3 regions of the Streptosporangium roseum DSM 43021 genome follow, and region 1 is predicted to be linked to each of the others. Evidence: riboswitches for the same ligand, from Rfam matches in the RefSeq annotation. Region 1 holds a riboswitch; each other region holds the start of a gene.
What was found. Region 1 has a riboswitch for S-adenosylmethionine ahead of SROS_RS11530 (glutathione S-transferase C-terminal domain-containing protein). Riboswitches for the same ligand answer to the same signal wherever they lie in the genome.
Positions count from the first base shown of each region.

Region 2: it holds a riboswitch for S-adenosylmethionine, as region 1 does, so the genes downstream of both, thrC (threonine synthase) here and SROS_RS11530 (glutathione S-transferase C-terminal domain-containing protein) in region 1, are expected to answer to the same signal.
Region 3: it holds a riboswitch for S-adenosylmethionine, as region 1 does, so the genes downstream of both, SROS_RS44260 (aminotransferase class V-fold PLP-dependent enzyme) here and SROS_RS11530 (glutathione S-transferase C-terminal domain-containing protein) in region 1, are expected to answer to the same signal.

Region 1 covers NC_013595.1:2,567,728-2,575,686, forward strand. The annotation lists gene SROS_RS11510 (PQQ-binding-like beta-propeller repeat protein) at 1-1,349, shown strand, start outside; gene SROS_RS11515 (hypothetical protein) at 1,328-3,313, opposite strand; gene SROS_RS11520 (enoyl-CoA hydratase) at 3,438-4,211, shown strand; gene SROS_RS11525 (ribonuclease FAU-1 family protein) at 4,245-4,745, opposite strand; SAM riboswitch class IV at 4,798-4,910, shown strand; gene SROS_RS11530 (glutathione S-transferase C-terminal domain-containing protein) at 4,949-5,890, shown strand; gene SROS_RS11535 (FAD/NAD(P)-binding protein) at 5,946-7,700, shown strand; gene SROS_RS11540 (ABC transporter substrate-binding protein) at 7,757-7,959, shown strand, end outside.
Region 2 covers NC_013595.1:9,840,334-9,848,292, reverse strand. The annotation lists gene SROS_RS43040 (S1 family peptidase) at 1-1,270, shown strand, start outside; gene SROS_RS43035 (hypothetical protein) at 1,456-2,034, shown strand; SAM riboswitch class I at 2,075-2,216, shown strand; gene thrC (threonine synthase) at 2,231-3,520, shown strand; gene SROS_RS43025 (MoaD/ThiS family protein) at 3,544-3,819, shown strand; gene SROS_RS43020 (cold-shock protein) at 4,138-4,338, shown strand; gene groL (chaperonin GroEL) at 4,680-6,305, shown strand; gene SROS_RS43010 (GNAT family N-acetyltransferase) at 6,763-7,170, opposite strand; gene SROS_RS43005 (HelD family protein) at 7,193-7,959, opposite strand, start outside.
Region 3 covers NC_013595.1:10,109,239-10,117,197, reverse strand. The annotation lists gene folB (dihydroneopterin aldolase) at 1-65, shown strand, start outside; gene folK (2-amino-4-hydroxy-6-hydroxymethyldihydropteridine diphosphokinase) at 62-559, shown strand; gene SROS_RS44270 (DUF3180 domain-containing protein) at 556-1,008, shown strand; gene SROS_RS44265 (NADH-quinone oxidoreductase subunit D) at 1,025-2,221, opposite strand; gene SROS_RS44260 (aminotransferase class V-fold PLP-dependent enzyme) at 2,239-3,540, opposite strand; SAM riboswitch class IV at 3,594-3,709, opposite strand; gene SROS_RS44255 (TerC family protein) at 3,848-4,612, shown strand; gene SROS_RS44250 (cytochrome P450) at 4,633-5,832, shown strand; gene SROS_RS44245 (S66 family peptidase) at 5,988-7,034, opposite strand; gene SROS_RS44240 (SAM-dependent methyltransferase) at 7,104-7,959, opposite strand, start outside.

The DNA.
Region 1 (7,959 bases):
GGGCCTACGACGTCAACGTCGCGGGCGGATACCTCTACGTGCGCTACAGCGACGCCTTCCCGGGCCCGGCGCACGTGTGGGACATCGCGGCCGGGGCCTGGATCGACAGGCTGGAGGCGGCCCACGGCCTGGACGTCTCCCCTCCGGACGAGGAGGGCCGTGTCTACATGGTCAAGGCGGGCGAGCTGGTCCGCTACGACCCGCGCAGCCGTACCGTCACCCCCACCGGGATGCCCTTCACCGGCCGGGTGGCCAACACCCGCGGGATCGGCTGGGCCGAGCTGGGCCTGCCCGACTACCCGGGCAGGAGCGTGGTGGGCCTGCTCTGGCGGGGCATGATGTTCCGCTACAACCCGCAGACCGGCGCGCGCTCCTTCGTCCAGACGGCGGTGCGCGGCGAGCCGATCGACGTCACCGCCCTGTCGGAGGGGCCCGACGGGCGGATGTACGCCGGCGGCTTCCTCAACGGCGGCTTCGCCGCCCTGAACGCGAAGACGGGTGAGCGGGAGGAGTTCCACACCTTCTCCCAGAGCGAGGACATGACCACGCACGACGGCAAGCTCTACGTCGGGGCCTATCCCCAGGCGCGGGTCTACTCCTACGACCCGAAGCTGCCCTGGAACAGCGCCGAGTACTCCCCGAGCCCCGAGCCGGGGCCCGCGGACAACCCGGCCCGCCTGTTCGACTTCGCGGCCGACAAGCAGATCCGTCCCAGGGCGACGGTGTCGGCCGGCCGCTACCTGGCCGTCGGCACCATGCCCGACCTCGGCCACCTCGGTGGCGTGCTGGCCCTGTGGGACCCCCGGGAGGGATCGCTCCGCACGGCGCAGCGGCACGTCGTCAAGGACCAGAGCATCGTCTCGCTGGCCTACCGCGACGGGGTGGTCTACGGCGGCACCTCGATCCACAGCGGGCAGTCGGCCACGCCGCCCACCCAGACCGAGGCCCGGCTGTTCGCCTGGTCGGTCAGGGAGAACCGCCTGCTGTGGGAGATCACCCCGGTCCCCGGCAAGCCCGCCGTCCCCGCGCTGGCCTTCGACGACCGCGGCCGGCTCTGGGGCATCGCGGGCGGCGAGGTCTTCGCGGTCAACGTGCACGCGCGCAAGGTCGTCTCCCGCGTCACCCTGTCGCCGAGTGCGAGCGCGAGCGGCCAGCTCGTGTTCAGCAAGCGGGACCGCACGCTGTACGGCGCGCACGCGGGATCCTCGCTGTTCTCGCTGGACCCGCGGAGCAGGCGGCACGCCGTACTGCGCGAAGGACCGGTGCACCACCTCGCGGTGCACCGGTCAGGGGACGTCTACTTCGCCGAGGGGCCGCAGCTGTACCGCTACGACCCGCAGATCCGGTAGGTGGAGAAGTTCTCGACGCGTGACAGGTAGAGGTGCCCGTCGGGGCCCTTGACGAGGTTGGAGATCGGGCGGGTGATGAGCGTGAACTTCATCGCCGCCCGATCGATCCGGTAGACCTTGCCCTGGACCTTGCCCCACAGGGCCCCGGCGTGGAACTCGATGTTGGTGTCCAGCCAGACCTGGGTCTGGTTCTGCCAGGCGTAGGTCTGGTGCTTGACGGTCCGCAGGGTCTGCCCGGTGGCCGGGTCCATCTCGAACAGGGCGTCGGGGGTCAGCCCCCACAACTTGCCCGCGTCGTCGAAGGTGATCGAGCCGAGCGCCAGGTCGCCGGGGACCGGCGCGGTCTGCCACTTGATCGAGTCGGTGGCGATGTCGTAGGCGAACACGTGGGCGGCGTCGCCCTGGGGCACGCCGACACCGCCGAACGCCGAGGTCGTGCCGTAGACGACGCCGTCGCGGTAGGCCAGCCCGACGATGCTGTGGCCCGGCACGATGTTCCGCTTGATCACCTTGCGGCCCGTCGCCGGGTCGTACAGCCCGAACACCCCGCCGACCGTGCCGGCCCTGGGCACGGTGCCGAACGCCAGCCAGTCACCCGCCGAGACCAGGGCGAACGGCCGGTCCTGCTCCTGGTCGCGCAGGTCGAGCAGCTGCTTGAAGGCGGTCCCGTCGAACTCGTGGATCCGCGCGCCCGGATACACCCCGAGGTACAGCTTGCCCTTGTGGGTGACGAGGCCCTCGCTCTGGCCGATGTCCGGCCACGACTGCGTCTGGCCGGTCGCGGGGTCGTAGGCGGCCAGGCCGCCGGTGAAGAAACCGCCCGCGTAGATCCGCCCGTCGGGGCCGGTGGTCATGGACCGGATGCTGACCGGCTGGCCGGTGAGCGTGCCGGCCAGCAGGCTCCCCTTGCCGGTCTTGCGGTCGTAGTTCCAGATGCGGCCGGTGGAGCCGGTGCCGACGAGGGTATGACCGACCCAGCCGAGCGTCCGCGCGGCGCCCCCGCCGAACTCGGTGAAGCCGAGCTTGACGAGCTCACCCGACTTGAGGTCGTAACGGGCGAGCTCGTCGTCCTGCCACAGGTAGAGCTGCTGCCCGTGCCGTCCGCCGCCCACGGTGAGGCTGTCGACGTCGTCCACGACGTCCTTCCAGACGCCCCGCGCGGTGTCGTAGACGCCCATGGGGTTGGTCGAGGTGGTGGTGCCGTAGCGGACCAGGAGGTAGCGGCCGGCCAGGTCGAGGTCGTAGGCGTAGCCCTTGCCCTGGATCGGCGGATCGATGATCTTCCTCGTCGTGCCGTCCGGGGCCAGCACCGCCACCTTCATGCTCCCCGCGCCGACGCCCGCGTAGACCGTGCCGTCGTCGCCGATCGCCAGGTCGCGGATGTACTGCTCGCCGGGCACCGGGGCACCCAGGTCGGTGACGGCGCCGCTGGCGGTGTCGTAGCGGAACACCTTGCCCGAGGGGGAGGTGCCGCCGTAGACGGCGGAGCCGTCGGGGGTCACGGCCACCGTCCAGACGAAGGTCTCGCCCGCGATCGGGACACCGAGGTCGGTCACCTGGTCGGTGTCCGGCCGGTAGCGGTAGAAGCGGGCCTGGGCGGGGCTCAGGGGGTAGGTCCCGACGTACACCGAATGGTCGGGGGCCACGGTCACGGCCCATGACCCCAGGGCGCCGGGGAGCGGGCGCTCGGCGATGAGCCGGCCGTCGTGGGCGTCCCTGATGCCGAGCTGCGCGGGGCCGGAGGCGCTGGAGGTCACCGAGTAGACGCGCGGCCCGTCGGGGTGATCGGCGTCGAGCGCGGTGCCGGCGGTCGTGGCGCCGGTGAGAGGCAGCGTGCCCAGGGCCTGCAGACCGCAGCCGGACGGGGGCGCCTGCCGTACGGCCTGCGCCGGAGCGGCGGAGAGGGGGACGGCGAGGGGGATGAGGAGAAAGGCGGTGACGAGCGCCGCCAGCCGAGATCGCACGGGCTACCTCCAGATGGTGCCAAATTACGGTCTTGACCGTAATTTGGCACCTCCTTCTTGGCAAGAGGCGTTGCGGAGAAGATGCAGAACATGATTCGGTATGGGGGCGGGCAAGGAGGGCGCGATGTTGGATCTGGTGCTGTCGTCGGTCGAGCAGGGTGTGCTGACGCTGACGTTCAACCGGCCGGAACGGCTCAACGCCTGGACCGACGCGATGGGGCGGCGATACTTCGACCAGCTCGCAGAGGCGGAGAAGGACCCGGAGGTCCGGGTGATCGTCGTGACCGGGGCGGGGAGGGGTTTCTGCGCCGGGGCGGACTTCCAGACCCTCAACGCCATCCAGGACGGTTCCTACGAGGGGGAGCCGGACAGGCGGCCCACCACCTTCCCTGCCACCATCGGCAAGCCGGTCATCGCGGCCGTCAACGGCGCCTGCGCCGGGCTCGGCATGGTCCACGCCCTGGTCTGCGACCTGGTCTTCACCGCGGACGAGGCCAAGTGGACGACCGCCTTCGCCCGCCGCGGCCTGATCGCCGAATACGGCCTGTCGTGGATCCTGCCCCGGCTCATCGGCCAGGCCAGGGCCATGGACCTGCTGCTGTCCGGCCGGACGTTCACCGGGGCCGAGGCCTGCGAGCTGGGCCTGGTCAACCGGTCGGTGCCCGGCGAGAACCTGCTGGAGGAGGTTCAGGCCTACGCCCGCGAGCTGGCGACGCACAGCTCGCCGGCGTCGATGGCCGTGATCAAGCGTCAGGTCTGGGGCGACTGGGACCGGACGCTGGAGGCGTCGGAGTCCGCCGCCGTGCGCCTGATGGCCGAGTCCTTCCGCCGCCCCGACTTCGCCGAGGGGGTGGCCAGCTTCGTCGAGCGCCGCGCCCCCGGGTTCCCACCCCTGTAGAGGGCCCCGCCTGACCGCCGGGGCCGGGGCGGGTCAGGTCACGTGGGACAGCCAGTGGGGGGCGCCCGCGAAGGGGGCCGCGTCGGCGGCGACGGCCTCCATGAGCCGGGCGGCCGAGGCGCGGGCGTTCGCGATGACGTCGGGAGGATAGGCGTAGCGGAGCAGGTGCTCCTCGAACTCGTCCTCGTCGTCCAGGAAGATCCGGCCGTCGCGCATGCGGATCACGTCGAGGTCGAGGTCGACCATGGTCACCTCGCCGTCGCGCCACTCGGGCACGGTCGAGATGTCGCAGTAGATCTCCGTCTTGTTCGGCGCGGCGTTGAAGCTGGCCGTCCACCAGGCGTCGCGGGGGAAGAGCATCACGAACGCGTGGGACCAGGCGACCGGGGGCTCGTGACCCCTCCTGCCGCTGCTGCCGGCCAGGCAGCCGGTCCAGACACCGTGCTCGTCCTCGCCGAGGAGCAGGGCCTGGTGATGCCAGTGCAGGGAGCCGTCGTACTTGCGGTAGACCACATTCACGATCTCGTGTGACATCCCTCGACCATAAGGGTTGACATAGATCTATGTATTTCCTACCTTCTAACTAGGTTAAGAGTGTCAGTGCAAAGCCCCGGCTAGCTGACCGGCAACCCTCGCACCGCGGCGGGGTGCCCCCGGGGGAGACCTGGCGGCACGGTGGGCGTGCCGCAAGCGCGGACCCCTTCACCGGGTCACCGAGACATGCCTGGGAGCAGCACATGTCCGAGATCACACTGAACTACGCCGGCCCCGCCGACCTCGACACCTACGGCCGCTACCGGCCGGGCGACCGGCCCGGCCCCCGCTACCCCTTCCAGGGGCGGATCGCCGACGGCACCGGCGACTTCCCGGCCGAATCCGGCCGCTACCACCTCTACGTCGCGGCGGTCTGTCCCTACGCGCAGCGCGTGGCGATCGTGCGCTCCCTCAAGGGGCTGCAGGACGTGGTCTCGCTCTCCTACGTCGACGACGAGCGCGACGGGCGCGGCTGGGCCTTCCGCGAGCGGCGCGGAGCCGACCCGGTGAACGGGTTCACCACGCTCCGCGAGGCCTACGAGGCGACCGAGCCGGGCTTCGACGGGCACGTCTCGGTGCCGGTGCTGTGGGACAGGACGACCGGGCGGATCGTCAGCAACAACTTCCCCGACATCACGATCGACCTCGGCACCCGGTTCGGCGGCGACCCGGACGCCGACCTCTACCCCGAGGAGCTCCGGCCGGAGATCGACGCGCTCAACGCCAGGATCTACGAGTACGCCAACACGGCGGCGGGCCGCGTCGCGTCGGCCACCACCGAGGCGGACTACCACGAGGCCCGGCAGGCGGTGATCTCCTTCCTGGAGGAGCTCGACGCCCGGCTCGCCGACCGCAGGTTCCTGTTCGGCTCGGGGATCACCGAGGCCGACGTGAGGCTCTGGCCGACGCTGCTCCGCTTCGACGTGAACGACAATCCGGCCGCCAGGATCAGCGAGCGCCCGCTGACCTCCTTCCCGAACCTGTGGGCCTACGCCAGGGACCTCTACCAGCATCCCGCCTTCCGTGAGAACACCGACTTCGCCGTGCTCACCGCTCCGGCCGCCGCCGAGACCGACCCCTGGCGGATCCCGGTCCAGCCGCTCCACGCCGACTGGGACGAGTCACACCGCAGAGCCGCCGTATGAGACAGCCAGTCGATCGGCGCGGGACCACCCCCGCGCCGCCGGGCGAGGAGATCGCATGAGTGCCTCCATCGCCGTCGTCGGCGCCGGGCCGACCGGCACCTGCCTGGTGGAGCGGATCTGCGCCAACGCGGCCGACCTGCTCCCCTGGCCGTCGCTGGACATCCACGTGATCGACCCCTACCCGCCGGGCGGCGGGCGGGTCTGGCGCAGGGAGCAGTCCGGACTGCTCTGGATGAACTCCACCGCCGCCGACGTGACGCTGTTCACCGACGAGTCGGTCCAGTGCCAGGGCCCCATCCGCCCCGGCCCCTCGCTGGCCGAGTGGCTCGGCTGCGACCCCGGCCGGTTCGCCTCCCGGCCGGTTCAGAGCGCCTACCTGTCCGACGTCTTCTGGCGCGCGGTGAACACCGCTCCGCGCGGCGTCCGGGTGCACGTCCACGCCACCCGCGCGCTGGACCTGGCCGACGTCCCCGGCGGGCAGGCGGTGACGCTGGGGGACGGCCGGACGATCGAGGTCGACACGGTGATCCTGGCGCAGGGACACGGCGACGTGACCCCGACGGGGCAGGAGCAGGCCCTGGCGGACGTGGCCGCCGGCAGCGGCCTGCGCTACCTGCCCACCGGCTACGCCGCCGACCTCGACCTGGACCAGGTGCCCGGCGGCGAGCCGGTGATCGTGCGGGGCATGGGGCTGGCCTTCGTCGACCTGATGGTGCTGCTCACCTCGGGCCGGGGCGGCCGGTTCGTCCGCGAGTACGACGGGGAGCTCGTCTACCTGCCCAGCGGCCGGGAGCCGCTGCTCCAGGTGGGGTCGCGCCGCGGCGTGCCGTACCACTCGAAGACCGGATACCCGTTCCGGGGCGCCCGCCCGCCGGTGCCGCGCTTCCTCACCGCGCAGGCGCTGGGCGAGGGGCCGTGGAACTTCCGCAGGGACGTGTGGCCGCTGGTCGCCAAGGAGCTGGGCTTCGCCTACTACCACGAGCTGATCACCGCCCACCCGAAGCGCGCCCGGATGAGCTGGGAGGAGTTCGAGGAGGCGTACGCGGCCGAGGAGTGGCGCGACGCCGGGATGCGGGCGCTGATCCGCAAGGCCGTACCCCGGCATCTGGACCGGCTGGACTTCGACCGGCTGGACCGGCCGCTGGAGCGGATGCGGTTCGGCGACCCGGCGGGACTGCGCAGGTGGATGCTCGGCTACCTGGGAGCGGACCTGGAGCGCCGCTCCGACCCCGCGCACAGTGCCGACCACGCCATGATCCTCGGGCTGCTGTCCGTCTACGGCGTCCTCGCCGAGCTGGGCCTGTCCGACCCGTGGTTCAACGGGTTCTTCAGCTACATCGCCAGCGGCCCGCCCGGCCCCCGGCTGGAGGAGCTGCGGGCGCTCGCCAAGGCGGGTGTGGTCACCTTCCTCGGCGCGGATCTGAAGGTGGAGCACCGCGACCGGCAGTGGTGGGCGCAGAGCCCCACCGTCCCCGGCGGGGTGGCGGCCAGGACCCTGATCGAGGCCCGGCTGCCCGCGCCCAGCGTGAGCCGGGCCACCGACCCGCTGATCTCCGCGCTCCGCGACCGGGGCGAGATCGACGAGGAGTCCGGCCTGCTGAAGGTACGGCCGGCCGACCGCCGCCTGCTGGACCGGTCGGACACCCCCCACTCCCGCAGATTCGCCTTCGGCCCCTGGGTCGTCGGCGGCCGGGCCACCGGCGGATTCGCCCGGCCCGGACTCAACGCCCCGCTCTTCCGGCACGCCGACGCGCTGGCCCGGATCGTGCTGTCCGAGGCCACCGCCACCCAGATCAGGCACGTCGCCTGATGGCGCGCAAGTCACTCAGATCGTTCGAGTCGTTCAAGTTGTTCAAGGAGAAGCACGTGAAGCTGCGATGGGGCGCCCTGACACTGGCCGGAGTGCTGGCGCTCACGGCGTGCGGAGCCGAGACGGAGGCCCCCGCAGCCGCGGCCGGCGATGGCGGCGGCGGGTCGCTGGTGTGGGCGGTGGAGACGCAGCCCATCACGTTCAACCCGCAACTGTGGGGCCAGAACAAGGCCCGGCTGCTGGTGCACAACCAGTTCGA
Region 2 (7,959 bases), 3.1 Mb from region 1:
GGTGGTGGCCACCACCAGCCCCGCCGACATCGCCTTGATCGTCGCCGCGGGCGCCCGTGCCGAGATTGTCACCCGGTCGCTGTCGGACCTCCAGGCGGTCAAGAAGCACATCGACCAGGCGCTGCCCACCCGCCAGGAGACAGGGAGCGTGCGCTACATCGACACGAAGATCAACAAGGTCGTCGTCCTCTCCACGGCGGTCACGACGACCACGAACATCCTGGAGAACGCCGGTGTGGACCCGGTCGCGGTCCGGGTGGTGTCGTCCGACGAGCAACCTCGCCCCCTCGGCGACGTGGTGGGCGGGGAGGCTTACTACATCGGCAGCGCGAGCCGCTGCTCGGTCGGCTTCTCGGTGACCCGCGGGGCCCAGAAGGGCTTCGTCAGCGCCGGGCACTGCGGCAAGGTCGGTGCCACCACCACCGGCGTCAACCGGGCCGCCCAGGGCGTCTTCGAGGGGTCGAGCTTCCCGGGCAGCGACTATGCCTGGGTGGCGGTGAACGGCGACTGGACGCCCAAGCCGCTGGTGAAGAACGGCAGCGGCGGCACCGTGACCGTCGCCGGCTCCAGGGTGGCGGTCGAGGGGGCCTCGGTCTGCCGGTCCGGCTCCACCACCGGCTGGCACTGCGGCACCATCCAGCAGCGTGACACCAGCGTCACCTACCCGCAGGGCACGGTCTCCGAGGTGACCCGCACCACCGTCTGCGCCGAGCCGGGCGACTCCGGTGGCTCGTTCATCGCCATCGACCAGGCGCAGGGCGTCACCTCCGGTGGCTCCGGCGACTGCACCTCCGGCGGGGTCACCTACTTCCAGCCGATCGGGGAGATCCTCGCGACCTACGGCCTGACCCTGGTGACCGACGCCACCACCCCGCCGGGCACGAGTACGCCCCCGGGCACGAGTACGCCGCCCGGCACGGGCACTCCGCCCGGCACCGGCACTCCGCCGGGCACGGGCACCTGCACCGGCTATCCGCAGAGCGTCACCGGCACGCTGAAGAGCGGGCAGTCCGTCTACCAGCCGAACAACCGCTACTACCGCTCGACCGTCACCGGTGTGCACGCCGGCTGCCTGGACGCCAACGACGGCGTCGATTTCGATCTCTACCTCCAGAAGTGGAACGGCCGTAACTGGAGCGTCGTCGCCACCGCCGACAGCCCGAGCCCCGACGAGAAGATCAGCTACACCGGCACGCCCGGCTATTACCGCTACCGCGTGGTCTCGGCGAACGGCTCCAGCCCCTACACCCTGAAGTACAAGGCACCGTAACCCGCTCCCGGCCCCCTCTTCCGCCGCGCCTCCAAGCCGTGCCTCCAAGGTGAAGGTCCGAGGGAGGACGGGGCTCCCGCCGGGCGGGCGATCGTGAGCCTGGCGGGGGCTCCGCCCGCCCGCGGCAGGGACGTACGGCGGTGACCACTTGACCTTGCCGTAGCGTCAACCGCTTCACTCGGGCCATGAAGGCGATCTCGGCACTGTGGCCGGCGGTCCGGCGGCGGGTGGACGTTCCGGAGGACGGCGCGGCGATCGGTTACGACCGGGGGCTGCGCGTGGTCCTGTGGGCGATGGTGGTGACGTCGCCGCTGGAGCTGGTGGTGGTCCATCACCTGCTGCCCTGGGCGTGGGCCCGGTGGGCGCATCTGGCGCTGATGGTGGCCGCCGCGGTCTGGAGCCTCGGTTTCATCGCCTCGCTGTGGGTCTATCCCCACGCCGTGGACGGCGAGCGGCTGCGGATCCGGTTCGGCGGCCTCCTGGACGTCGTGATCCCGGTCCGGCTGATCGAGTCGGTCCGTGCGGAGCGGGTGAGCAAGGGGCAGAGCAAGCTTGCCGAGATGGTGGGGGGGACGCTCTCGGTCGAGGTCGGCGGGATGACGAACCTGGTCGTACGGCTGCGCGAGCCGTACGAGGTGAGCGGGTTCGGACGGGTGCGGGCGGTGCGTTTCACGGCCGACGACCCCGGCGAGGCTGTCCGACAGGTAACACGCTACATCTCGCGGAGTGAGACACCTGGTCAGGATGACCGCAAGGCGAGGTAGAGTGCGTAAGACCTGCTCGTCAGGTTCATAACTGAATATTTGCTCATCCAGAGGGGTGGAGGGACCGGCCCTGCGAAGCCCCGGCAACCCTCCCGGTTCAAGACTCGTTTTTCTGACGAGGTCGGCCGGGACAGGTGCCAATTCCGGTCTGTGACCAGGGTGGTCGCAGACGAAGATGAGGGAAAGGCCTCGCTTCATGGCGCTCGCAAGCACTGAAACCACCACCTCGCTCGGCCGCGTCGAAGACGCGCGGAGCAAGCCCTTCGGTCCCGCCGCAGCCCTGTCCTGTCGCGAATGCGGCGCCCGCTACGACCTCGGCCCCAACTTCGCCTGTATCGAGTGTTTCGGGCCTCTCGAGATCGCCTACGACTTCGGACGGGTGACCCGGGAGCAGATCGCCGAGGGGCCGACGAACATCTGGCGTTACCGCTCGCTGCTGCCCGTCCCGGCGGACGTGGCGGCCAAGCCCAACATGGCGCCCGGCTGGACCAAGCTGGTCAAGGCCGACAACCTCGCCCGCGAGCTGGGCATCCGCTCCCTGCACGTGAAGGACGACTCCGGCAACCCCACGCACTCCTTCAAGGACCGCGTGGTGGCCATTGCCGTCGAGGCGGCCCGCAACTTCGGTTTCCACACCCTCTCCTGCTCCTCCACCGGCAACCTGGCCGGCGCGGTGACCGCGGCCGCCGCCCGGGCCGGTCTGGACGCCTGCGTGTTCATCCCCGCGGACCTGGAGGAGGCCAAGATCGTCATGGCCTCGGTGTACGGCGGCAAGCTCGTCGGCATCGAGGGCACCTACGACGACGTGAACCGCTTCTGCTCCGAGCTCATCGGCGACGAGCTGGGCGACAAGTGGGGCTTCGTCAACGTCAACCTCCGGCCCTACTACGCCGAGGGCTCCAAGACCCTGGCCTACGAGATCGCCGAGCAGCTCGGCTGGCGCATCCCCGACCAGATCGTCATCCCGGTCGCGTCCGGCTCGCAGCTCACGAAGATCGACAAGGCGTTCAAGGAGCTGATCGCGCTCGGGCTCGTCGAGGACAGGCCCTACAAGATCTTCGCCGCCCAGGCCGAGGGGTGCTCCCCGGTCTCCGCCGCCTACAAGGCCGGCCACGACGTGATCAGGCCGGTCAAGCCGGACACCATCGCCAAGTCGCTGGCGATCGGCAACCCGGCCGACGGCCCCTACGTGCTGGACATCGCCCGGCGCACCGGCGGCGCGGTGGAGGACGTCACCGACGCCGAGGTCGTCGACGCGATCCGGCTGCTGGCCAGGACCGAGGGGATCTTCGCCGAGACCGCGGGCGGCGTCACCGTCGGCGTGCTGCGCAAGCTGGTCGCCGAGGGAAAGCTCGACCCGGAGGCCGAGACCGTGGTCCTCAACACCGGCGACGGGCTCAAGACCCTCGACGCCGTGGCGGACCACGCTCGCCCCACCGCCGTCATCCGGCCGTCTCTTGACGCTTTCCGTACGGCTATCGCCTAGAAACTCGTGAAAGGTACTGAATTATGAGCGTTTCTGTGCGGATTCCGACGATTCTCCGGACCTACACCGACGGCTCCGCCGAGGTGACCGGAGAGGGCGAGACCCTGCGGGATGTTCTGCAGAAGCTCGACGCCGACTTCCCCGGCATCGGTGCGCGCATTCTTGATGAAACGGGCAAGATTCGCCGTTTTGTCAACGTCTACGTCGGAGATGAGGACGTCCGTTTCGTGGACAACCTTGACACCGCCACGCCGTCCGGCGTTCAGGTCTCCATCATCCCGGCGGTCGCGGGGGGCTGATCCCCCGGCGCCCACACCGCCTCTCCACGACACCCGCGCGCGGCCTGACCGCGTGCGGGTGTCGTGTTTTGTGACGTCAGCTCATATCTGTGCCACGAGATATGATGCAATTTTTAACCAATTAATCGCACCGTCAAAACTCGTCCCCGGCCCTGAATGCGTACGTAAAGCGGTAGTTCTCAGATTGACTCTGTTGCCCTACGGTGTCCCACAGGTATGGTCGAGAACGATCGACGTAGGCGATGTCTACGCCTCGGAGATTGCGGACTTCGCGCGAGGAATGGGCGATGTCCTCAAGTCCAGTAAGAGGAGTCGGAAGTGGCGCAAGGCACCGTCAAATGGTTCAACGCGGACAAGGGCTACGGCTTCATCGCGGTAGACGGTGGTAAGGATGTGTTCGTCCATTACTCCGCGATCATGATGGATGGCTATCGTGCACTCGAGCAGGGCCAGCGGGTCGAGTTCGAGATCACTCAGGGGCAGAAGGGCCCCCAGGCGGAATCCGTCAGGGCGGTCTGACGCGACCGTTCCATCCATTCGTCGGGAAATGCCGGAAGCTCCCGTGGCAGCGCAGTCCGCGCGGATCTTCCTGCATGTCGGCCCGGCCCGCCGTTCCAACCGGTGGGCCGGGCCTTCGCTCTGAACGCGGCCCCTCGTTCTAAGCTGGACGCAGGTCAGGGCGTCACGGCTTGCACTCGGCAAGGTAGAGTGCTAAACAGTTCGTTGGCACTCCCTGTTGGAGAGTGCCAACCCTGGATCGAGACGATGGGACCCGCCGAACGGAGTCGCGGGTCCACATGCCGTCGCGGGCGTCGGCTCGATCCGGTGCAAGCCACCCTGCGTTTGGGAGGTCTAGCCGTATGGCAGCCAAGATGATCGCGTTTGACGAGGACGCCCGGCGCGGTCTCGAGCGCGGTATGAACCAGCTCGCGGACGCCGTCAAGGTGACCCTCGGCCCCAAGGGCCGTAACGTCGTCCTGGAGAAGAAGTGGGGCGCACCCACGATCACCAACGACGGTGTCTCCATCGCCAAGGAGATCGAGCTCGAGGACCCGTGGGAGAAGATCGGGGCCGAGCTCGTCAAGGAAGTCGCCAAGAAGACCGACGACGTCGCGGGCGACGGCACCACCACCGCCACCGTGCTCGCCCAGGCTCTCGTACGTGAGGGCCTCCGCAACGTCGCCGCCGGCGCCAACCCGATGTCCCTGAAGAAGGGCATCGAGGCCGCCGTCGAGCGCGTCTCCGAGGAGCTCTCCAAGCTGGCCAAGGACGTGGAGACGAAGGCGCAGATCGCCTCCACCGCCTCCATCTCCGCGGGCGACCCGCAGATCGGCGAGATGATCGCCGAGGCGATGGACAAGGTCGGCAAGGAAGGTGTCATCACCGTCGAGGAGAGCAACACCTTCGGCCTGGAGCTTGAGCTCACCGAGGGCATGCGCTTCGACAAGGGCTACATCTCGCCCTACTTCGTCACCGACCCGGAGCGTATGGAGGCCGTCCTCGACGACCCGTACATCCTCGTCGTCAACTCCAAGATCTCCGCCAACAAGGACCTGCTCCCGGTCCTCGACAAGGTCGTGCAGGCCGGCAAGCCGCTGCTGATCATCGCCGAGGACATCGAGGGCGAGGCCCTGGCCACCCTGGTCGTCAACAAGATCCGTGGCCTGTTCCGCTCGGTCGCGGTCAAGGCGCCGGGCTTCGGTGACCGCCGCAAGGCCATGCTGGGCGACATCGGCATCCTGACCGGTGCCCAGGTCATCAGCGAGGACCTCGGCCTCAAGCTGGAGTCCACCACGCTGGACCAGCTCGGCCGCGCCCGCCAGGTCATCGTCACCAAGGACGAGACCACCATCGTCGACGGTGGCGGCGACGCCGAGCAGATCGCCGGCCGGGTCAACCAGATCCGCGCCGAGATCGACAACACCGACTCCGACTACGACCGCGAGAAGCTCCAGGAGCGTCTGGCCAAGCTGGCCGGCGGCGTGGCCGTCATCAAGGCCGGCGCGGCGACCGAGGTCGAGCTCAAGGAGCGCAAGCACCGCATCGAGGACGCCGTTCGCAACGCGAAGGCGGCCGTCGAGGAGGGCATCGTCCCCGGCGGTGGCGTGGCCCTGCTGCAGGCCGGCGCCAAGGCGTTCGACAAGCTGGAGCTGTCCGGCGACGAGGCCACCGGTGCCGCGATCGTGAAGAAGGCTCTTGAGGAGCCGCTGAAGCAGATCGCCGTCAACGCCGGCCTTGAGGGCGGCGTCGTGGTGGAGAAGGTGCGCAACCTCACCCCGGGTGAGGGCCTGAACGCCGCCACCGGCGAGTACGTCAACATGTTCGAGTCGGGCATCATCGACCCGGCCAAGGTGACGCGCTCCGCGCTGCAGAACGCCGCTTCCATCGCGGCGCTCTTCCTCACCACCGAGGCCGTCATCGCCGAGAAGCCCGAGAAGGCCGGAGCCGCTCCCGCCATGCCGGGCGGCGGCGACATGGACTTCTAAGTCCAGGCGCTTTCACAGAAAGAGGCGACCCCGAGGTGCCGGGGCCGCCTCTTTCCGTGTCCGCGGGCTTCCGCTTCCCGCGCCCGCCGGCCTCCGGGCGCGCCGGCGCGGTCGTCCGTCTCCTGCCCGCGTGGGCCCTGTGCCGTCGCTCGCGGCGGATCGTCATGGGTGCCGCGCGGTTGTCCGCCGCCTGCGGATATGGGTGCCGTGCGGTTGTCTGCGCGTGCGGATATGGGCCGCGCGGGGCCGTCGAGCGCATGTCGTCACGGTCATCACGCCGTTGTCCGTCGCGTGTCGCCGTCCACCGTCGAGCGCCTGTCCGCCGAATACCGCCGTTTCATCAGGCGCCGAACGACCGAACAGCATTCTTTTCCATGTGCTCCGCGAGCTGTAAAGAGGCCGTTCCCGTCGGGGCCGCCATGGCCTCTCCGGAAGTCCGGACGGCCGGTCCCGGGTCCTAACTCAGTGCCTTGACCCATCGTGACCACTGGGGCTGCGGTGCATAACCGGCGGCGCTCCAGGCGTGATGCGCCAGGACATTGTCATGGAGGACCATGGCGTCGGCGCGGAACGCGCCGAATTTCGCGAAGCGCTCCTCCGCGGCCCGGATCAGGGCGGTCCCGACCCCCTGGCGGCGGCGGGCGGGGGCGACGGCCAGCCGGTAGAGATGGGCGCGCCAGCCGTCCCAGCCGGCGATCAGCGTGCCGACCGTCTCCCCGCCGATCTCGGCGATGAGGACGGCCTCGGGGTCGCGCTCGACGAGCGCGACCACCTTGGCCGGATCGTCGTGCCGGTCGGTCCCCTCGGCGGCCTCGATCCAGAAGGACAGCAACGCGTCGACGTCCGCAAGCCGTCCGTTTCGCACGGTTATTTCCATGAATCGGAAATTAGCAGAGCAGGGCGGGGAGCTCCCTGGCGTGCAGGACGGTCAGGGAGGTGACCGCGCGGGTCAGGACCACGTAGAGGCGGGCCAGGCCGCGTGGTTCGGCGTCCACGATGTCGGCCGGCTCGACCACGATGACGTGGTCGTACTCAAGGCCCTTGGCCAGGGTCGCCGGGATGACCAGGAGGCGGTGCTCCTCCACCGAGTCGGGGCTCAGCACACGATGGTCCAGCTGGGACAGGCTCTCGGACACCGCCGCGACCGAGGCGTCCGGGACGATGACGCCGATCGAGCCCTCGCGGGAGAGCGCCTCCCGCACCGCCTGCGTCAGGGACGCGGCCGGGTCGGTGGCGGGCCGTACCGACAGGGAGCCCGCACCGGGCCGGAGCGACCGGGGCGCGGCCAGGTCCGGGGCGACGGCGGGCAGCAGCCTGGCGGCGTAGTCGAGCACCTCGCGGGGGACGCGGAAGCCGAGGGTCAGCTCGGTGACCGCGCCGTCCTCGAAGCCCAGGTGGGTGAGGACCTCGTCCCAGGAACGGGCGGACCAGGGAGTCGTGCCCTGGGCGAGGTCGCCCAGCACGGTGGCAGACCCGGTACGGCAGCGCCGGCCGAGGGCGCGCAACTGCATCGCGGACAGGTCCTGGGCCTCGTCCACGACCAGATGTCCCAGCGGGGCGGTCCGCTCGATCAGGTCGCCGAGCTCGTCCATCAGCGCGCCGTCGGCCGCCGACCACTTCGCGGAGCGGTGGGACTTCGCCGGCTTGGCCCACA
Region 3 (7,959 bases), 2.8 Mb from region 1:
CGGCCGCGCCGATCCCACTGCCGTTCGACGACGTGGTCGTGACGATCACCCGGAGCCGGGGATGAAGGTCGTGCTGGCGCTCGGCAGCAACCTGGGCGACCGGTTCGACACGCTGCAGGGCGCGCTCGACTCGCTCTTCGACGCGCCGGGCCTCGAATTCGTCGCGGTGTCGCCGGTCTACGAGACCGACCCGTTCGGCGGCCCCGAGCAGGGGCCCTACCTCAACGCGGTGGTGATCGCGCATAGCACCCTGGAACCCAGGACGCTCCTCGATCGTGCTCAAGGTGTGGAGAACGCCTTCGGCCGGGTCCGGGCAGAGCGCTGGGGAGCGCGCACCCTGGACGTCGACCTGATCACCGTGGGGGACGTCGTCTCCGACGACCCCGAGCTGACGCTGCCGCACCCCCGGGCACACGAGCGCGCGTTCGTGCTGGTGCCGTGGTCGCGGGCCGACCCGGACGCGGTCCTGTCCGGTCGCCGGGTCGACGACCTGCTGGCCGCGCTGGACCAGGACTACGTACGGCTCCGCGCCGACCTGACGCTGCAGAGGCCCATTTGAAGCCGACCCGCCCCGGCGTGCTCGTCGGTCTCCTCATCGTGTTCGCGATCATCACCTGGGCACTGCTGAAGCCCCTCTACTCGTCCCTGCCGACCGTGCCGTGGACCGCGATCCCCACGGTGCTCCTGCTGGCCGTCGGCGAGATCTACAGCGGATGGATGACCAAGGCCCGGATCGAGCGCAGGGGCGACACCAAGCCCGTCGAACCGCTGGCCGTGGCCCGGCTCGCGGCCCTGGCCAAGGCCTCCGCGTACGGCGGGGCGATCTTCGGCGGAATCTTCGCCGGATTCACCCTCTACACCGCCGAGCTGCTGGAGCAGGGCGTGCCGCGCCGCGACTTCCTCATCACCGGCGGCTCGTTCGTCGTCTGCGTGCTGCTGGTGTGCGCCGCCCTCTACCTGGAGTACTGCTGCAAGGTGCCGAAGGACTCCTCGGAGGAGGACCGCTAGTCCGCCCGCGCGGGGGTCACTTGTCGATGTCGCCCACGACGAAGAACATCGACCCGAGGATGGCCACCATGTCGGCGAGCAGCTGGCCCGGCAGCATCTCGCGCAGCACCTGGACGTTGTTGTAGGAGGCCGAGCGGAGCTTCATCCGCCACGGGGTCTTCTCGCCGCGGGAGACCAGGTAGTAGCCGTTGATGCCGAGCGGGTTCTCGGTCCAGGCGTAGGTGTGGCCCTCGGGGACCTTGAGCACCTTGGGCAGGCGCTGGTTGACGGGCCCCTGCGGCAGCTCCCGGAGCCGCTCCAGGCAGGCGTCGGCCAGGTCCAGGGAGACCTTCACCTGCTCCAGGAGCACCTCGAACCGGGCGCGGCAGTCTCCGGCCGACCGGGTCACGACCCGCACCGGCAGCTCGCCGTAGGCGAGGTAGGGCTCGTCCCTGCGCAGGTCGATGTCCACCCCCGAGGCACGGGCGATGGGGCCGCTCACGCCGTACTGCATGATCGTCTCGCGGTCCAGCACGCCCACCCCGACCGTGCGGGCCAGGAAGATCTCGTTCCCGGCGACCAGGTTCTCGATGTCGGGCAGCCGCCGCCGCACGTCCGCGACGGCGCGCGAGGCCCGGCCGCTCCACCCCTCGGGCACGTCCTCCTTGAGGCCGCCGACCCGGTTGAACATGTAGTGCATCCGGCCGCCGGAGATCTCCTCCATCACGGCCTGGAGGGTCTCGCGCTCCCGGAACGCGTAGAAGACCGGGGTGATCGCGCCGAGCTCCAGCGGGTAGGAGCCGAGGAACATCAGGTGGCTGAGGACCCGGTTGAGCTCGGCCAGCAGGGTGCGCATCCAGACGGCCCGGACGGGCACCTCCATGCCGAGCATCCGCTCCACCGCGAGCACGACGCCCAGCTCGTTGGCGAACGCCGACAGCCAGTCGTGCCGGTTGGCCAGCACGATGATCTGCCGGTAGTCGCGCACCTCGAACAGCTTCTCCGCGCCGCGGTGCATGTAGCCCACGATCGGCTCGGCCGCGCTGATCCGCTCCCCGTCCAGCGTGAGCCGCAGCCGCAGCACCCCGTGCGTGGACGGATGCTGCGGCCCGATGTTGAGGACCATGTCCTCGGTCGCGAGCTCCTTGCCGCGCACTCCGTGCACGGCGTCCGCTCCGGCGCCGATCCCTACGCTGATCTCCCGGGGCGCGCCTGCGGCACGACGCTCAGTCATAAGGCCATGCTGTCACGTCAGTCCCGGTTGAGGAGATCCCGCAGAGCGGTGACCAGACGGTCGACGTGCTCCTCGGTGGTGCCGATCCCGATGGAGGCGCGGACGGCGGAGGCGGTGACGTCGTCGCAGCCGCCGTCCTTGGCGCCGAGGAGGTGGCGGACGAAGGGGTGGGCGCAGAACTTGCCGTCGCGCACGCCGATGCCGTACTCGCCGGACAGGACCTCGGCGACCTCGCGGGCGGTGAAGCCGTCCACCACGAAGGAGACGATGCCGACGCGGGGGTGGTCGGGGCCCCACAGGGAGAGCTCGTGGACGCCCTCGATGCCGGCGAGCCCGGCGCGGAGGCGGCCGATGAGACGCTCCTCCTCGCGGATCAGGGCGCTCCAGCCGGTGGCGCTCAGCGCGTCGCAGGCGGCGGCCAGGGCGATGGCGCCCAGGACGTTCGGGGTGCCGGCCTCGTGGCGGGCCTCGGGGTCGGTGTGCCACTCGGTCTCGTCGTCGTTGACGGCCTTCACCGCGCCGCCGCCCCGCAGGTACGGCTCCGCCGCCGCCAGCCAGTCCGTCCGGCCGATCAGGGCGCCCGTGCCGAAGGGGGCGTAGAGCTTGTGGCCGGAGAAGACCACGTAGTCCAGGTCCAGCGCGGTCAGGTTGAGACGGCGGTGCGGGACGAGCTGGGCGGCGTCGACGAGGATGCGGGCGCCGTGGCGGTGGGCGATGTGGGCCAGGGCGGCGATCGGCCAGAGCTCGCCGGTGACGTTGGAGGCGGCGGTCACCACCAGCAGCTTGGGGCCGTCGATCCCGGCCAGCGCCTCGTCGGCGGCGCGGACCGCCTCGCCGGGGAAGGCGGGGGGCGCCAGCCGTACGGCGTCGGCCCAGGGCAGGAGCGAGGCGTGGTGCTCGGTGTCGAAGACCACGGCGGTGGTCCCCTCGGGCAGGCTGCGGGCCAGCAGGTTGGTGGCGTCGGTGGTGTTCCGGGTGAAGATCACCGAGTCGTCGGGGCGCGCCCCGACGAAGGCGCGGACCGTGTGCCGGGCCTGCTCGTAGCGGGCGGTGGTGAGCTGGGAAGCGTATCCGGCGCCGCGGTGGACGCTGGAGTAGGCCGGGAGCGCGGCGGCGACGGCGGCGCTCACCGGCTCCAGACAGGGCGCGCTGGCGGCGTAGTCGAGGTTGGCGTAGGGGACGAGCCTGCCGCCCTTGACCGGGACCTCAAGGTCCGAGCCGAGCACGGCGGGGATCCGCCGGCCCCCGGAGGCGCGGGTCGCCGGGACGGTCACGGCTGCGGTGGTGGTGGCGGAGGTGAAGATCGTCAGTGCGGACACGCCGAGGCTCCCTAAGAGGTCATCGGACCCCAAGCCGTGGCGTTGGTGCGTGGAGCCCGCGCTTGCCCGGCACACATCGCGCCGGACCAGGTCCTCACCCGGGGCACCCCGCCGCGGACGCGAGGGTTGCCGGCCAGCGAGCCGGGGCTTGTCACTGGCACTCATGACCTACAGCGGAACTATAACCGACACCCGGCCGGGCTCCGCAAGTCTCCAAAATGCGCAGATGTGATCCCGGTTCAGGAACTCCTGGAGGTGCTCACCCGTCTAGGCAGTGACCCCGCAACGCCTGCTGAAGGAGTGAACGATGGATTGGGTGACCAACCCGGAGATCTGGATAGGGTTTGTCACCCTTGTCGGTCTGGAGATCGTGCTCGGCATCGACAACATCATCTTCATCTCGATCCTGGCGGGGAAGCTCCCGCCGGAGCAGCGGGACAAGGCGCGCAAGCTGGGCCTCCTCGCCGCCCTGCTGAGCCGGCTCGCGCTGCTGCTGGCGCTGTCGTGGGTGGTGAAACTCACATCACCCCTGTTCGAGGTCTTCGACCAGCCGGTCTCGGGGCGCGACCTGATCCTGATCTTCGGCGGTCTCTTCCTGCTGGGCAAGAGCGTCTTCGAGATGCACGACAGCCTTGAGGGCAAGTCGGGTCACGCCAGCGGCAAGGTCGCCGCCTCCTTCACCTCGGTGATCCTCCAGATCATGGTCCTGGACATCGTGTTCTCCCTCGACTCGGTGATCACCGCGGTCGGCATGGTCGACGAGCTCGGCGTCATGGTCGCGGCCGTCGTCGTCTCGGTCGTCGTGATGCTCTTCGCCTCCGGCCCGATCAGCCGCTTCGTGGACAAGCACCCGAGCATCAAGATGCTCGCCCTGTCGTTCCTGGTCCTGATCGGGGTGGTGCTCATCGCCGAGGGCTTCGAGCAGCACATCTCCAAGGGCTACATCTACTTCGCGATGGCGTTCTCGCTCGCCGTGGAGCTGCTGAACATCCGGCTGCGCAGCAAGTCCAACGGGGAGAAGCCGGTCGAGCTGCACCAGCGTTACGAGGCGGACAAGCAGACTGAGTCCTAAGTCAACATTACGATGTTGACGTGCGCTTTGATCCTTGGAATCCGGAATTCGTCGCCCATCCCTATGACGTCTACGAGGAGCTGAGGCGGGAGCGGCCGGTCAGCTTCTTCGAGCCGACCGGCCAGTGGCTGATCGCCCGGCACGCCGACGTCAACGCGCTGCTGCGCGACCGCAGACTCGGCCGCTCCTACCTGCACGTGGCCACGCACCAGGAGTTCGGCAGGCCGGACGACCCCGGGTTCCAGGACCCGTTCTGGCGGGTGGTCAGGGCCGGGATGCTCGACGTCGAGCCGCCGGTCCACACCCGGCTCCGGCGGCTGGTGTCCAAGGCGTTCACCCCGCGCATGGTCGAGGCGCTCCGCCCCAAGGTCGCCCGGATCGCCGGGGAGCTGGTGGACCGGTTCGCCGAGCGCGGCGGGGGAGACCTGATCGCCGAGGTGGCCGAGCCGCTCCCGGTGACCGTGATCGCCGAGATGCTCGGCGTGCCCGAGGCCGACCGGCACCTGCTGCGGCCCTGGTCGGCCGACATCTGCGGGATGTACGAGCTCAACCCCTCGGTCGAGGCCCAGCACACCGCCGTGCGCGCGGCCGAGGAGTTCTCCGGCTACCTCGTCGAACTGGCCCGCGCCCGCCGGGCCGACCCCGGCGACGACCTGATCAGCGCGCTGGCCCTGGTGGCCGACGAGGGCGACAAGCTCACCGAGGAGGAGCTGGTCGGCACCTGCGTGCTGCTGCTCAACGCCGGGCACGAGGCCACCGTCAACGTCACCGGCAACGGCTGGTGGTCGCTGTTCCGCAACCCGGCCGAGCTGGAGCGGCTCCGCGCCGACCACGGCCTGCTCCCCACGGCGATCGAGGAGCTGATGCGGTGGGACACCCCGTTGCAGATGTTCGAACGCTGGGTCCTTGAGGACATCACGGTGGGCGGGGTGGACATCCCGCGCGGCACGGAGGTGGCGCTGCTGTTCGGCTCGGCCAACCGCGACCCCGGGGTGTTCGCCGACCCCGACCGCCTGGACGTCGGCCGGGTGGACAACCCGCACATCTCCTTCGGCGCGGGCATCCACTTCTGCCTGGGCGCGCCGCTGGCCAGGATCGAGCTGATCGAGTCGTTCGGCGCGCTGCTGCGCAGGGCGCCGAAGCTGGAGCTGACCGCCGAGCCCTCGTGGGGACCGGGCTACATCATCCGGGGGCTCACCTCCCTCGACGTGCGGGTCTGACCCTGGGGTGAGGGTCTGAACCGGCCGCTCGCCCCCGAGCTCTTCGGGGGCGAGCCGCCCGGACGCTCTGGGCGGGCGCGCGGACCGGGGCGCCGGCCGTACGTGCGCGCCGGTGGCGCGGTCGGTCAGAGAGCGGTCGGTCAGGGAGCGGTCGGTCAGAAATGGGCGATGACGCGCCGGGCGGGGCCGTCCACGGTCACCAGCCCGCCGTACGGCAGGACCCACTGGGGATCGGTGTGCCCGAAGTCGACGCCGAACACCGCCATGGCCTCGGGACTGTAGTGGTCAAGCGCCCGAAGGATCGCCTCGCGCTGCTCGGCGCGGTAGCCGTCCCGCTCGTCGGACGCGGTGCGGCGCTGCAGGCTGCTGGCTTTGGCCGTGCCGACGAGGATGGCCGGGAACTGCGCGAGCAGCCCGCGTTCGCCCGCGTTGCGCAACATGTGGAACACCTCCGGGGCCGAGGGCATCTCCTCGGAGGTCTCCAGCAGCAGCACGCAGCCGGCATAGTCCTCGACCGGACGGATCCATCGGTCCGCGGCCAGGTTCCAGTGCAGGATCTCCAGATTGCCGCCCCAGGTGGGGGCGGTGACGACCCGGTCGGGCCGGTGCCAGGTCCAGCCGGGGCTGGGCCGGGTCGGCGCCGCGCGGTTCAACGACGCGGGATCGCCCCAGTCGAGCTCGTCCTCGCTGAACACCTCGACCGGATGCAGCTCCATGTCCCCGCCGGTCAGCAGCGCCGCCCGCAGCGAACCGGCCGACACCGGGTGCAGACCGCCACCGCGGCCGAGGTGCACCATCGTCGATCCGCCGTGATAGCCCGCCACGCCGAGGTTCCACAGCCAGTTGAGCAGGTTGGTGTTGTCGCTGTAGCCGACGAACGGCTTGGGGTCGGCGGTGACCACGGCGGGATCCAGGAAGGGCAGCACGCCGAGCTGGTCGTCCCCGCCGATCGTGGCCAGCACCGCGCGGATGCCCGGGTCGGCGAACGCGTCCATCAGATCGGCCGCCCGATCCCGCGCCGTGGCGCCCAACCGGCGGGTCGTCGGATATTCCACGGGCTCCAGCCCGAACTCGTCGCGGAGCCGCCGCATCGCCAGCTCGTGCACGGCCGGGAACATCCCCGGCGCCGCGAAGGAGGGCGACACCACCGCCACCCGGTCTCCGGCCGTCAGCTTCGGGGGGAGAGTCAGATCAGGACGCATGTCCTCATCTAACCGGGTTGCGCAACCGGAAAATTCGACCGGGCCACGCACCTGGGAACGATGCTCTCCTCAGAGGTGTGTCTGTGACAGCCAGCCGAATCCGCCGAGCCCCTCGACGGCGATCAGTTCGGCCTCCTCGGAGGCCCTGGCCAGGGCGCGGAGATAGCCGCGCGGGTCGCTGCGGGCCTGCTCGACGGGCGGGCGAGCCCCGGTGACGCCGAGGGCGCGCAGCGCCTGCCGCTGCGTGGTCAGGGCTGTCGTGGCGGCCCCGGCACGCTCTCCGGCGGCCGCGCAGGCGTCCAGGGCCACGTGCGCGGTGATGTCGCACGATCCGTCCGGCACGGGTGCGACGGCCGCCCCGTCACGGTAACCGGCCAGCGTCCCGCACGGCGGGCGGTCGTCCACAGGGTGTGCGTAGTCGATCGCGACCGCACGCCCGCGGGCCAGCCGTACGATCACCGATGCCCAGGCCTCGTCGCGTGGCCTGCCGATCTCGGCCCGCTCGCCCGCCGCCCGCATCGGCCACCAGCGGGCCAGCCAGGCCAGGTCGGCGGCCTGCGGCCTGTCTCCGAGCCGTTCCGCGCCGTTCGACGGGTCGACCAGGACCAGCCGGGGGCCGTCTGCCGTCTGCTCGGCGATGTCCACGGGCACGTTGTCCAGCCACTCGTTGGCGATCACGAGCCCGTGGATCCCGTCCGGCACGGACGCCGTCCACCCGATCTCCTCCGGCAGCCGGGCGGGCCGGTGGGCCAGGTCCACCCCGGTCACCCGCAGCCGGGAGCGGAGGCCGGGCGGTGCGGCGGCGAGCACGCCGGACGCCAGGAGGCCCTCGCCCGCGCCGATGTCCACCAGGTCGATCACCGGCGGGGCGCCGAGTGCGTCGTCCACCGCGACGAGCTCGCGCAGCACCGCCTCGGCGAAGACA